Celeribacter indicus: one gene and its partner. Each later gene encodes a partner of the first gene's protein in a complex. Links are inferred from orthologs where the notes say so. Each region holds a gene or a part of one and is shown in the gene's direction. Other genes may lie near its edges.

What was found. The genes of interacting proteins can lie anywhere in the genome.
Region 2: the proteins of scpA (region 1) and meaB are in contact, whole or in part, in a crystal structure (PDB 8DPB), measured with the Methylorubrum extorquens proteins. The link is inferred for Celeribacter indicus from one-to-one orthologs. Residues at the interface, in SOR27001.1 of Methylorubrum extorquens: Glu577, Glu578, Asn579, Asp580, Gly581, Arg582, Arg583, Arg585, His596, Ala604, Ser605, Ala608, Asp609, Gly611, Phe612, Asp613, Val614, Asp615, Ile616, Gly617, Pro618, Leu619, Glu625, Arg628, Gln629, Val631, Glu632, Asn633, Asp634, Glu661; in SOR26638.1 of Methylorubrum extorquens: Arg20, Ala21, Ala24, Arg25, Thr28, Ser32, Arg33, Arg34, His37, Thr98, Gly99, Gly100, Ser101, Ile102, Leu103, Lys106, Thr107, Ala110, Ala113, Ile114, Asp115, Arg116, Ala118, Phe119, Ile120, Arg121, Pro122, Pro124.

Annotation. Positions count from the first base shown.
Region 1 is NZ_CP004393.1:3,436,382-3,443,807, reverse strand. What follows is about bases 1,899-4,816. They hold scpA (methylmalonyl-CoA mutase), read left to right. Parts: upstream 1,899-2,254; coding sequence 2,255-4,378; downstream 4,379-4,816. Other genes in these bases: nhaA (Na+/H+ antiporter NhaA), read right to left, coding at 4,542-4,816; P73_RS16985 (DUF4174 domain-containing protein), read right to left, coding at 1,899-2,147. Outside these bases: P73_RS16995 (acetyl-CoA carboxylase biotin carboxylase subunit), read left to right, coding at 1-638; P73_RS16990 (DUF6492 family protein), read left to right, coding at 678-1,712; more of P73_RS16985, read right to left, coding at 1,716-1,898; more of nhaA, read right to left, coding at 4,817-5,768; P73_RS16970 (VOC family protein), read left to right, coding at 5,905-6,525; P73_RS16965 (GNAT family N-acetyltransferase), read left to right, coding at 6,522-7,025; P73_RS16960 (molecular chaperone DjiA), read left to right, coding at 7,105-7,426. UniProt on the Escherichia coli protein: Catalyzes the interconversion of succinyl-CoA and methylmalonyl-CoA. Could be part of a pathway that converts succinate to propionate.
Region 2 is NZ_CP004393.1:855,658-861,435, forward strand. What follows is about bases 1,494-4,483. They hold meaB (methylmalonyl Co-A mutase-associated GTPase MeaB), read left to right. Parts: upstream 1,494-2,491; coding sequence 2,492-3,475; downstream 3,476-4,483. Other genes in these bases: hrpB (ATP-dependent helicase HrpB), read right to left, coding at 1,494-2,360; rpmB (50S ribosomal protein L28), read left to right, coding at 3,781-4,071; P73_RS24270 (hypothetical protein), read left to right, coding at 4,194-4,483. In the rest of the region: more of hrpB, read right to left, coding at 1-1,493; more of P73_RS24270, read left to right, coding at 4,484-4,541; P73_RS04395 (copper chaperone PCu(A)C), read left to right, coding at 4,582-5,049; P73_RS04400 (2OG-Fe(II) oxygenase), read left to right, coding at 5,197-5,748. UniProt on the Escherichia coli protein: Binds and hydrolyzes GTP. Likely functions as a G-protein chaperone that assists AdoCbl cofactor delivery to the methylmalonyl-CoA mutase (MCM) ScpA and reactivation of the enzyme during catalysis.

The DNA of each region.
Region 1 (7,426 bases):
ACCTGCCGCAGGAGGTTCTCGAACGTGTGGCGGCCGCCTCCGCCGCGATGTATCGCGTGGCCGAGATCCGGCGCGCCCGCGTCTCCGGCCGGATGGACAATCACGAGCGCGTGGTGGCGAACGAGTGGGTCGTGCAGATCGGCGGGCAGGATTTCCCGCTGACGATCGACGCCGACAAGCAGGGCTCGACCGTGACCCTCGGCGCGCGCGTCATGCGCTGCACCTCCGTCTGGAGGCCGGGCGACACGCTCGCGGTGATCGACATGGAGGAGGCGGGCGAGCAGAGCACGCTCACGCTCAAGGTCGGCAAGGTGCCGGGCGGGTTCCGCATCCGCAGCCGGGGCGCCGACCTGAAGGTCTACGTGCGCTCGCCGCGCGCCGCCGAGCTGTCGAAGCACATGATCGAAAAGCTGCCGCCCGACACGTCGAAGCTCCTGCTCTGCCCGATGCCGGGGCTGATCGTGAAGGTCGATGTGGAAGAGGGGCAGGAGGTGCAGGAAGGCCAGGCGCTCTGCACCGTCGAGGCGATGAAGATGGAGAACATCCTGCGCGCCGAGCGCAAGGGCATCGTCACGAAGATCAACGCCGGTCCCGGCGACAGCCTGGCCGTCGACGACGTGATCATGGAGTTCGAGTAGGGAGGGACGATGACGCGGCTCGGTACACAGGAGACGACCATGGCCGGAACGGACCCGCAGGGCGCCGCCGCTGCGCAAGGCGCCGTCGCGCTCGATTTCGTGACGGTCATCTTCCGGCCGGAGGCGCAGATGCTGCGGCTCCAGGCGCGCTCCATGGCGCGGTTTCTCGATCCGGCCTCGGTCAACTCGATCCTCGTCGTCCTCAACGACGAGGACGAGGCGGCCTGCCGGGCGGCGATCGAGCCGCTGCGCCCGGACTGGGGGCCACTTGCGGAGAAGGTGCGGATCGTTCCGGGCTCCTCCCTGCTGCGGCGGAGGCCGCAGGGGGTGCCTGCCGCGCTCGAGCGGGCCTGGGTCGCGGGGCCGCGCTGTGCCTGGCGGCACTGGCGCGACCGGGGTCTGGGGCGGCCGCGCGCGGTGTACGGCTGGGCGCGCAACAATGGCTGGCTCATGCAGCAGGCGTTCAAGCTTCTGGCCGTGGAAGAGGCGAGCGGCAGCCATGTCGTCATCCTCGATGCGAAGAATTTCTTCATCCGGCCGACCGATGCCTCGGAGTTCGTGGACCCGGAGGGGCGGCCGCGCGTCGAGGTTTCCGATCCCTCGCCGAAGATGCACCTCTGGGCCCATGCCTCCGCCGCGAAGCTCGGGCAGACATTGCCGGAGGGCATTCCCATTCCGCCGGCCCTGACGCCGGTCGTGCACCGGCGGGAGGAGATGGCGCGGGCGGTGGAGTTGATCGCGGGAAAGCTCGGCTGTCTCGAATGCTTCTTCGCCCGGCGCAGCGAGAATGCCACGGAATTCATGCTGCTGTTCGTGGCGATGGGGGGCGGCCGGCCCGGCTGGAGCGACCGCTTCGCGCCGCGTGACACGCCGCCGGTGCTGCGCGTGGAGGGCGGCACCACGCTCGGCGGGGCGATCGAGACGGCGCAATCGGGCGATTTCGCCCTCATGTCGCTGCACCGGAGGAATTTCTTCACGCTGACGCCGGAGGAGAGGGCGGGTTTTGCCGACTGGCTCTGCGCGCTCGGACTGCTGTCGCGCCCGGAAGAGATGGAGGACCTGCTTGCTGCGTGAGCTTCACAATCCCTCGCGGATCTCCTGTTGCCTGAGCGGTGTCTTGTCGATGGCGCGGCTGATCTCGCGCACGTCCCAGGCGTCGGGCTTGCGCAGCATCACGCGCCCGTCCTTGTCCACAAGCACGAGGGCGAAGCCGCGCGGGCGCAGCGTCCTGCGCACCTCCGAGGGCGTGTCGGGATCGGTGTCGGTGAGCACGACCACGTCGCGCGCGACGAGGGGCAGGGGGCGGGCGGTCAGCAGCGCGATCTGCTCGCTGAAATTCGGATCGAGCGGACTGTCGGCGAAGACGACGAGCACGCGGTTGGTCCATTTGAACTCCGACAGCACGACGTCGTCGGCGGTTTCGATCACGAGCTCTGCCTCCTGCGCGACGGCGGGCGACGAAGTGATCAAGAGAAGCGCGGCGAGCGCCGCGGAACAGAGGTTTTTCATCGGATCTCCTGGCTGTCCTCAATATAGGACCGGGAGAGCGCCAAACCAAGCTGAAGGTCCCGCCCGCGCCGCTGCGTCGCGGGCCGCCAAAGGAGAGGAGCCGTGGCATGACGGACAGGACAAAATGGGAAGAGCTCGCGACGAAGGAGCTGCGGGGCAAGCCGCTCGAGAGCCTCGACTGGGACACGCTCGAAGGCATCAGGGTCAAGCCGCTCTACGCCGAGGATGATCTCGCGGGGCTGAGCCATCTCGGCAACACGCCGGGGGTCGCGCCCTTCACGCGGGGGGTGAAGGCGACGATGTATGCCGGCCGTCCCTGGACGATCCGGCAATATGCCGGGTTTTCCACGGCGGAGGAATCGAACGCCTTCTACCGCAAGGCGCTCGCGGCCGGCCAGCAGGGCGTGTCGGTGGCCTTCGACCTGGCCACGCACCGCGGCTATGACAGCGACCATCCGCGCGTGGTGGGCGACGTGGGCAAGGCGGGCGTGGCGATCGACAGCGTCGAGGACATGAAGATCCTGTTCGACGGCATCCCGCTCGACCAGGTGTCGGTGTCGATGACGATGAACGGCGCGGTGATCCCCGTGCTCGCCAGCTTCATCGTGGTGGGCGAGGAGCAGGGGCATGACAGATCCGTGCTCTCCGGCACCATCCAGAACGACATCCTCAAGGAGTTCATGGTCCGCAACACCTATATCTATCCGCCCGAACCCTCGATGCGGATCATCGCGGACATCATCGAATACACCAGCAACGAGATGCCGAAGTTCAACTCGATCTCGATCTCCGGCTATCACATGCAGGAGGCGGGGGCGAACCTCGTGCAGGAGCTGGCCTTTACCCTGGCGGACGGGCGCGAATATGTGCGCACCGCGATCAGGGCGGGCATGGATGTGGACAAGTTCGCGGGGCGGCTGTCCTTCTTCTTCGCGATCGGGATGAATTTCTTCATGGAGGCGGCGAAGCTGCGCGCCGCGCGGCTGTTGTGGAGCCGGGTGATGGAGGAATTCGCGCCGAAGCTCGACAAGTCGAAGATGCTGCGCACCCATTGCCAGACCTCGGGCGTCTCCTTGCAGGAGCAGGACCCCTACAACAACGTCATCCGCACCGCCTATGAGGCGATGTCGGCCGCGCTCGGCGGGACGCAGTCGCTGCACACCAACGCGCTCGACGAGGCCATCGCCCTGCCCACGGAATTCTCCGCCCGGATCGCGCGCAACACCCAGCTCATCCTCCAGGAGGAAACCGGCATCACCCATGTCGTCGATCCGCTCGCGGGCTCCTATTACGTCGAGAGCCTCACCGCCGAGCTCGCCGGGAAGGCCTGGGCGCTGATGGAGGAGATCGAGGCGATGGGCGGCATGACGAAGGCCGTCAACTCCGGCATGCCCAAGCTGCGGATCGAGGAGACGGCGGCGCGGCGCCAGGCGCAGATCGACCGCGGCGAAGAGGTGATCGTCGGCGTCAACAAGTACCGCAAGGACAAGGAAGATCCGATCGACATTCTCGACGTGGACAACGTGGCCGTGCGCAACAGCCAGATCGCCCGCCTCGACAGGATCAAGGCCAGCCGTGATGCCGCCAGGGTCGAAGAAACCCTTGCAGCACTCGAAGCGGCGGCGAAATCGGGCGAGGGCAATCTCCTTGCGCTGGCGGTCGAGGCCGCCCGCGCCCGTGCCACAGTCGGGGAGATTTCGATGGCCATGGAAAAGGCGTTCGGACGGCACCGCGCCGAGGTGAAGACGCTCGCGGGCGTCTACGGGGCGGCCTATGAGGGCGACGAGGGGTTCGCGCAGATCCAGCGGGACGTGGAGGCCTTTGCCGAGCGGGAGGGCCGCCGGCCGCGGATGCTCGTCGTCAAGATGGGGCAGGACGGGCACGACCGCGGCGCGAAGGTGATCGCGACCGCCTTTGCCGACATCGGTTTCGACGTCGATGTGGGGCCGCTGTTCCAGACGCCGGAGGAGGCCGCGCAGGACGCGATCGACAACGACGTGCATATCGTCGGCATTTCCTCCCAGGCGGCGGGGCACAAGACGCTTGCGCCGAAACTCATCGAGGCGCTGAAGGCGCAGGGGGCCGGGGACATCATCGTGATCTGCGGCGGGGTGATCCCGCAGCAGGATTACGAATTCCTCTACAAGGCCGGGGTGAAGGCGATCTTCGGGCCGGGCACGAACATCCCGGCGGCGGCGCGGCAGATCCTCGATCTCATCGGGACGGCGTGAGCCGCGGGCATGTCACCGACAGGGCCGGGCCCGCGTGCCCGGCCTTTTCGGTGCGGGGGCGTTGTCCCGTCGCGTCCGTTGGGGACCGCTGCGTGCGCGGGGACAAAAGGAAAGGGGCCGGACAGCGCGTCCGGCCCCTCTTGCGATGCGTGGCGAGGCGGCGCTATTGCGCCGGGCGCGGATCTGCGGAGGGCAGGATCTCCGTCTCCTCGTCCTCCGCCTTGTGCGCCGTGGGCGCGGCGGGGGCGAGCCTCAGCACCGCGTAGCCGATGACGGCGGAAATCACCGAGCCCGACAGCACCCCGATGCGCACCTCGTTCATGTGGAACGCGTCGACGAAGCTGAGCCCGCCGATGAAGAGCGACATGGTGAAGCCGATCCCCGCCAGCGCGGCGACGCCGTAGATATGCAGCCAGGTCGCGCCATAGGGCTTTTTCGCGATGCCGAACTTCACCAGCAGCCAGGTCACGCCCATCACGCCGATCTGCTTGCCGAGGATGAGGCCGAGCGCGATGCCGAGCGGCAGCGGGGAGAACACATCCGCAAGCGTCACGCCGGTGAGCACCACGCCGGCATTGGCAAAGGCGAAGACCGGCACGATCAGGAAGAACACATAGGGGGAGAGCGCGTGTTCGAGCCCGTGGAGCGGGGATTTCCCGTAACGGTCCTTGAGCGGGATGAAGAAGGCCGTCACCACGCCCGCGAGCGTGGCATGGACGCCCGATTTCAGCACGAGCACCCAGAGCACGGTGCCAAGCAGGATGATCGGCGCGATCCGGTGAATGCCGGCCCGGTTCATGAAATACATGATCACGAGCGGGATCGCCGCGAGGAACAGGTAGTCGAGATGCAGCTCGGCGGTGTAGAAGAAGGCGATGATCAGGATCGCGCCGAGGTCGTCGAGGATCGCCAGCGTCAGCAGGAAGACCTTCAGCGAGGAGGGCACCCGGTCGCCGACGAGCGCGAGGATGCCGAGCGCGAAGGCGATGTCGGTGGCCGCGGGGATCGCCCAGCCGGAATGGGTTTCGGGCGTTCCGAAATTGAGCAGGAAATAGACGAGCGCGGGCATGGCCATGCCGCCGACCGCCGCCATGCCGGGCAGCACGACGTCGCGCGGGTTCTTGAGCTTGCCCTCGAGCAGTTCGCGTTTGAGCTCGAGGCCCACGAGCAAAAAGAAGACGGCCATCAGGCCGTCGTTGATCCAGAGGATCAATGGTTTTTCGAGTCCTCCGCCCCCAAGGGTCACGGCGAGGTAGGACGACAGGCTCGCGTCATAAAAGGGATAAAGCGAGGAGTTGGCAACGAACATGGCCGCGATTGCGGAGACCATGAGAACGATGCCTCCCGAGGCGTCGCTGTCGAAGAAGTTTTCCAGTCGGCGCAGGAGCATTGTCTTTTACTGTTCTTTCTTGGTTGAGTGTGGATGCAGGGTGCGTCATCAAGACATGGGGTCACGTTTTCGGGATTCAATGGAATACCGCGGTGATGTTAGCGTTAAATTTAGCGCCGGCGCAAAGGGATGCGGCATGAGCTATCGTATTGATCATCTGGTGATATCCGCCTCCGACCTGGAGCATGGATGCGACGCCGTGGAGGCGCTGCTCGACATCCGCTTCGGCCCCGTGGGAAAGCATGCCGAGATGGGAACCGAGGCGCGGCTCGCGGCGCTCGCGCCCGACGCCTGCCTCGAGGTGATCGCCCCCGATCCCGCGGCGCCGCGCCCGGCGGGGGCGCGATGGTTCGATCTCGACAATTTCGGCGGTCCGCCGCGGTTCACCGGCTGGGTCGTGGCCTGCGACGATCTGGAGGAGGCCTGGAAGCGCGCGCCCGCCGACGTCGGCCGCATCCTCTCCTTCCGGCGCGGCGAGTTCGCCTGGCGCATGGTCGTGCCGGAAAGCGGGGTGCTGCCCTTCGACAATTGCTTTCCCGCGCTCATCGAATGGCATTCCGGCCGGCCGGCCCGGACGCTGCCCGACCAGGGTCTGCGCCTGCGCCGCCTGAAGATCGCCCACCCGGAGGCCGGGGCGCTGCGGGAGGCCCTTGCGCCTTTCGTCTCGGCCATGGAGAATGTTCGCATCGTCCAAGCGGACCGGCCGGGTCTCATGGCCGAGATCGGCACAGCGTCAGGGGAGATCTGGATCACATGACCGTTCACACCTACCTTCGCGTCGCGACCGCCGGAGACGCGCCTGCGCTCCGGGCGATCATGGCGCCGGTCATCGCGGAGACGACCGCCTCCTTCTCCTCCGAGGAGCGCAGCGAGGCGGACTGGATCGCGATGATCTCCGACCGGCTGGCGCGCGGCCGCGCCTTCTATGTCGCGGAGCTCGCCGGCGAGGTGGTGGGCTATGCGACCTACGACCAGTTCCGGCCCGGCAACAACGGCTATCGCTTCACCATGGAGCATACCGTCTACCTCAACGACCGGGCGCAGGGGCAGGGGCTCGGCCGCATCCTCATGCTCACCATCGAGGAACATGCGCGCGAGGCGGGGCATCATTCGATGATCGGCGCGATCGACGGCGACAACAAGGCCTCGATCGCCTTCCACCGCGCCCTCGGCTACCGCAAGGCGGGGACGGTGCCGCAGGCGGGGTTCAAGTTCGGCCGCTGGCTCGACGTGCTGTTCATGCAGAAGTTCCTCTGAGCGCGCCTGACGAAAAAGCTATCGCCCTGCGCGCATTTGCGCCCTGACAGCGGCGGGGCGGGACGATAGAGTGGCAGTCATGTCGATCTGGTCCCGCATCCTCGAGGCGCTCAAGGCGCTTGGCGCCGGCGAAAGCCTTGCCGCCGTCTTCGAACGCCTGCGCTCGCCGCCCGAACAGCGGGTGGGATTCGCCATTGCCGTGATCGCCCTCGGGGCGAAGATGGCGAAGGCGGACGGGCTCGTGACCCGCAACGAGGTCACCGCCTTTCGCGAGGTGTTCCGCATCGCGCCGGAGGACGAGGCCGCCGCGGCGCGCGTCTTCAACCTCGCCCGTCACGACATCGCCGGGTTCGAGGATTATGCGAAACAGGTCAAGAAGATGTATGGCGACGACTGCCGTC
Region 2 (5,778 bases), 2.6 Mb from region 1 along the record:
TCCTCGGGCCAGGGATGTTTCGGATAGCGCCCGCGCATCTCCTTGCGCACATCGGCATAGGAGGTCTTCCAGAAATTCGGCAGGTCCATCGTGACCTGCACCGGGCGATGGCCGGGGGAGGTGAGCACGACCTTCAGCGGCACGCGGTTCGGGCCGACGGTCGGATGGACGGTGGTGCCGAAGAACTCCTGCAACCGCCCCGTCACTTCCGGGTCGGCGCCCGAATAGTCGATCGGCAGCTTCCGCCCCACCGGGCTTTCGAACTGCGCCGGCACCTCCCGGTCGAGCCGCTGCATCCGGTCCCAGTCGAGCATCGCCCGCAGCGCCCCGGTGATGTCGAGCGCGCGCAGCTGCGCCTCTGTCCGCGCGCCCCCGAGGTAGGGCAGGAGCCAGTCCTCGAGAGTGTCGAGCAGCACCTCCTCGCGCATGTCGGGATACCCCTCTCCCATCAGGCGCACCCGCGCCGCGAACCGCCGGGCGGCATCGCTCCAGGGCAGGCCGATCTGCCGCAGCCCCTCGAGCGCGCCGCGCGCCATCGCCTCCGCCGGCGCGTCCTTCCACTGACGGTCGTCGAGCACCAGCGCGCCGAACATCTCCTGCCGCCGCGCCACGACGCGCTTTTCGCGCCTGTCCCAGCGACAGATTTCGTGCCAGGCGATCTGCGCGCCGAAGAGCCCGCGCAGCTCCGCCTCGCTGATCTCGACCGCCTGCCGGATCCGCGCCTCCCGCGGCGCCCCGTCCGTGTCGGTCACGACGATGAGCCGCGCGCCCGCGAGCGCATCCTCCTCCGCCATCACCGCGCCCTTGCCGCCGGAGAGCACATAGCGCGGCTGGTCGCCCCTGCGCCTGAGCCCGACCCGGTCGGGATAGGCCAGCGCCGCCATTTCCCCGAGGCTCATCGGCGGCGCCTCGCGAAGCCCCTGCCGCAGCCGCTTCGCCTCCTGCTTCACCCGCGCGATCACCCCGCGATCCGCATTCCCCGGCTCCCGCAGCGCCCGCATCCGCAGCGACAGATCCACGCCCGCACCGCGCAGGGGATCGCGTTCGTTCAAGAGCGCGGCCAGTTCTGCCGCCTGAATCCCGGCAATTTGCAGCATATGTGCAAGCCGCGGATGGAGCGGAAGACCCGCGAGCGCCTTGCCATGCGCCGTGATCCGGCCCTCGCGATCGAGCGCGCCGAGACCTTCGAGCAGCGCCCGCGCCTCCGAAAGCGGACCCGCGGGCGGCGGTGTCAGAAAGGACAGCTCCGCCTCCGACGCGCCCCAGAGCGCCAGTTCGAGCGCGAGGCCGGTCAGGTCCGCCGTCTCGATCTCCGCCGGCGCGAAGGCGGGCAGGGCGCCCTCCTCGCCCTTCGTCCAGAGCCGGTAGCACACCCCCTCGGCGACGCGCCCGGCGCGCCCGCGCCGCTGTTCCGCCTCGGCCCTGGAGACGCGCTCGGTCACGAGGCGCGACATGCCGGAGCCCGGATCGAACCGCGCCCGCCGCGCCCGGCCCCCATCGACCACGATCCGCACGTCCTCGATGGTCAGCGAGGTCTCCGCGATGGCGGTGGCGAGCACGACCTTGCGCCCCGTCGCCGCGGGCGCGATGGCCGCCCGCTGCTCGGCAAAGGGCATCGCGCCGAACAGCGGCCGGATCGCGCAGTCCTCCGGCACACGCCCGCGCAACAGCGCCTCGACCCGCCGGATCTCCCCCTCGCCGGGAAGGAAGACGAGCGCCGATCCCGGCTCCGCCCGCACCGCCTCCGCCACCAGATCCGCGACGGCCTCCTCGAAGCGCCGCGCCTTCGCGACCGGCGTCTCGCGCCAGCGGGTCTCCACCGGATAGGCGCGGCCTTCGGACCGCAGGACGGGCGCATCGTCGAGCAGGGCCGCGACGGGCCCGGCATCGAGCGTCGCGGACATCACCACCAGCGCCAGATCCTCGCGCAGCGCCTGCCGCGCCTCGATGGCGAGCGCGAGGCCGAGATCGGCGTTGAGGCTGCGTTCGTGGAATTCGTCAAAGATCAGCGCCCCGATTCCGGTCAGTTCCGGGTCGGATTGCAGCATTCGTGTCAGTATGCCCTCGGTCACCACCTCGATGCGCGTCGCCGTCCCGACCTTCGCCTCGCCGCGCATCCGGTAGCCGACGGTCTCCCCCGCGCGCTCCCCGAGCGTCTCCGCCATCCGCTCTGCCGCCGACCGCGCGGCAAGGCGGCGCGGTTCGAGCATGACGATCCGTCCGCTCACCGCGGGCAGCAGCGCCAGCGGCACGCGCGTCGTCTTCCCCGCCCCCGGCGGGGCCACGAGCACCGCCCGGCCCTCCGCCCGCACGGCGGCGACCAGCTCTTCCAACACCTCGTCGATCGGCAGCCTGTCCATGCCGCCCTTATCGGCCATCGCGCCGCGGGAGGAAAGCGCCGTCTCGCGCCGCCGGGACATCCCGCCTCACTGGACAGCCGGCCGCGAAACGTGCAAGTCAGAGGCCGACGAGATGAGCAGAGAGGCCCGTCATGGAGATCACGGAGCTTGCCCGGCAGGTCATCGCCGGCAATCGCCGCGCGCTCGCCCGCGCGATCACCCTTGTGGAAAGCGTCCGGTCCGACCACCGCGAACAGGCCACCGCGCTCATGGAGGAGATCGGCAGATCGGGGCGCCAGGCCCTCCGCCTCGGGCTGTCGGGAACGCCCGGCGTGGGCAAGTCGACCTTCATCGAAAGTTTCGGCATGATGCTCATCCGCGAGGGGCTGAAGGTGGCGGTGCTCGCCGTCGATCCCTCCTCCTCGCGCTCCGGCGGGTCCATCCTGGGCGACAAGACCCGGATGGAGTATCTGTCGCGGGAAAAGAATGCCTTCATCCGGCCCTCGCCCTCGCGCTCCGAACTCGGCGGCGTCGCCCGGCGCACGCGGGAGGCGGTGGCGCTCTGCGAGGCGGCGGGATACGATCTCATCCTGATCGAGACGGTGGGCGTCGGCCAGTCGGAGACCGTCGTGGCCGAAATGTCGGACGTCTTCCTGCTGCTGCTCGCGCCCGCGGGCGGCGACGAGTTGCAGGGCGTGAAGCGCGGGATCATGGAAATGGCCGACATCATCCTCGTGAACAAGGCCGACGGCGATCTCAAGGCCGCGGCGCAGCGCACCCGCGCCGATTACGCCGGCGCGCTGCGTCTCCTGCGCAAGCGGCCGCAGGATCCCGAAGGCTTCCCCAAGGCGATGACCGTCTCCGCGCTGGAGGAGAAGGGTCTCGCGACCGCCTGGCAGGAAATGCAGGCGCTCGTCGCCTGGCGGCGCGAGAACGGGTTCTTCGACCGGCGCCGGGCGGAGCAGGCGGAATACTGGTTCGGCCAGGAAATCCGCTACGGGCTTCTGGGACAGCTCGAACGGGAGCCCTACAAATCGCTCATCGGCACGCTCGCCGCAAAGGTCGCGGCGGGAGAGAGCACGCCGGGCAACGCGGCGGCCGAGGTGCTCCGGGCGCTCAGGCAGGACGCTGGCTGAACGCCGGCGACGGCATGGGTCGGGACGCGCCCCGTCGACAGGCCGCGATTGTCAGCTGACAATTGGGCGACCGGGCTTGACGATTCTCCCGCGATCCACTATGCACCGCGAACTGAATTTCGGGCGCCGCTCTCGGGTGGTGTCTTTCTCCGTTGAATTCGGGCCTCTTTCGGGTCTGACGGGTCACTTCGGACTTGCGTCCGGCCGGCACCCGCGCCATATGAAGCGCCGATCCAGACGGAAACCTGAGTCCATGAATTCGCGGGGGCGTTCGGCGCTTTCGCCAGTGAAACGAGGAAAAGCCCATGTCGCGTCGTTGCGAACTGACCGGTAAAGGCCCGATGACTGGCAACAATGTCAGCCACGCCAACAACAAAACCCGCCGCCGTTTCCTTCCGAACCTCAACGATGTGACGCTGATTTCGGATACCCTCGGCCGCTCCTTCAAGCTGCGGATCTCCGCCGCGGCCCTGCGCTCCGTCGACCACCGCGGCGGCCTCGACGCCTTCCTCGCGAAGGCCCGTGACGAGGAACTCTCCGCGAACGCGCTGAAGATCAAGAAAGAGATCGCGAAGGCCCAGACGGCCGCCGCCTGATCCTTTCGGACCGGATGACATCGCAAGACCCCGTGAGGCGCGCCTCGCGGGGTCTTGTCATTCTGCCGCAGCCTCGCCGCGCGCCCTTGCCAAGATACGCGCCAGGCGGCACTCTCCGCGGCATGCGCCGCTCGCCCCCGATACATGCCGGCCTCGTCGCCCTTCTCCTGATCGTCACGTCGCAGTCCATGGCCGTGGCGCGCGGGACGATGCGCGATCCCGCGGGGGCGATGATCCTGTGCACGGGCAGCGGCCCGACCATGGTCTATGTCGACGAGAGCGGCAGGCCGATGGGACCGCGGCATATCTGCCCGGAGGCGGCGCTCTCGATCCTTGCGGGGACGGGCGTGGCCTTCGTCCTCGCGCCGCCGGCCCAGGGGCTCCTCCGCTTCGTCGCGCCGGTGCAACAGCCCGTCTTCCGATCCGCGCGCGCGCCGGCCGCGCAGGCCCGCGATCCTCCTTCGGCGTGAACGCTTCCTTCACTGCACAGATACACCAAAGGATGATCCAATGCTGAAAACCACCCTTCTCGCGGGGCTCTCCGCGCTTGCCCTCGCGGCCCCCGCCCTGGCCGATATCACCATTTCCGACGCCTATGCCCGCTCCGCCGGGGCGATGGCCAAGACCGGCGCCGCCTTCTTCACCATCGGCAACGACGGGGATGCGCCGGACCGGCTCGTCGCCGCGCATTCCGAGGTCGCCAGGGTCACGGAATTGCACACCCACAAGGACATGGGCGACGGCGTGGTAAAGATGATGCCTGTCCCCGAAGGATTCGAGGTGCCGGCCCACGGCACCCATGCCCTCGCCCGCGGCGGCGACCATGTGATGTTCATGGGGCTCGACGGCCCCCTGGAACAGGGCGACACCGTCACCGTGACCCTCACCTTCGAGACGGCGGGCGACATCACCGTCGAGATCCCCGTCGACCTCGAGCGCGGCGCCGGGGAGGCGATGCCGCAGCATCACGACCACTGAGGCAAGCATCCGCCACCGCATCGGGGCGTCCCCGCCGGGGGCGCCTTTTTTCTTGCGCGAGGCGCGTATTCGGATAAAGGAAGCGGCACCCGGCCCGTCGGTTTTTGCGCGTGCCGGGCAGGTCCATGACAACCGAAGAGCCGTTTCATGCTGAGCGTCCATGCCTTCGAGGCGGCGTTTTCGCCCGCCGAATGCGATGCCATCGTCGCCCTGGCCCGGCAAGAGGAGCTTGCCGACGCCGGGCTCGTGAAGAACCGCTCCGACCACGGCCTGCGGCGCGCCGATCTCGCCTGGCTCGACGAGCGCGAGGGCGGCGGCTGGATCATGGAGCGGATCATGCGCCTCGTGGCGGAGGCTAACCGCAGCCATTTCGATTTCGCCCTGACCGAATTCGGCGAAAGCCCGCAGGTCGCGCGCTACGGCGCCGAACGGGCGGGACATTTCGCGTGGCATTCCGACATCGGCGAGGGCGCGCTCGCCTCCCGGCGCAAGCTCACCCTGGTCGTGCAGCTCTCCGACCCGTCGGACTACGAGGGCGGCGCGCTCGAATTGCAGCCGGACAGCCATATCCGCACCGCCGACCGCGCCCGCGGTTCCGCCGTGCTCTTTCCCTCCTTCGTGCTCCACCGCGTGACACCGGTCACCGCCGGGGAGCGATTCTCCCTCTCCACATGGGTGCATGGGCCCGCCTTCCGCTGAGATGAGTATTTTTTCAGCAAAGGAAACCGG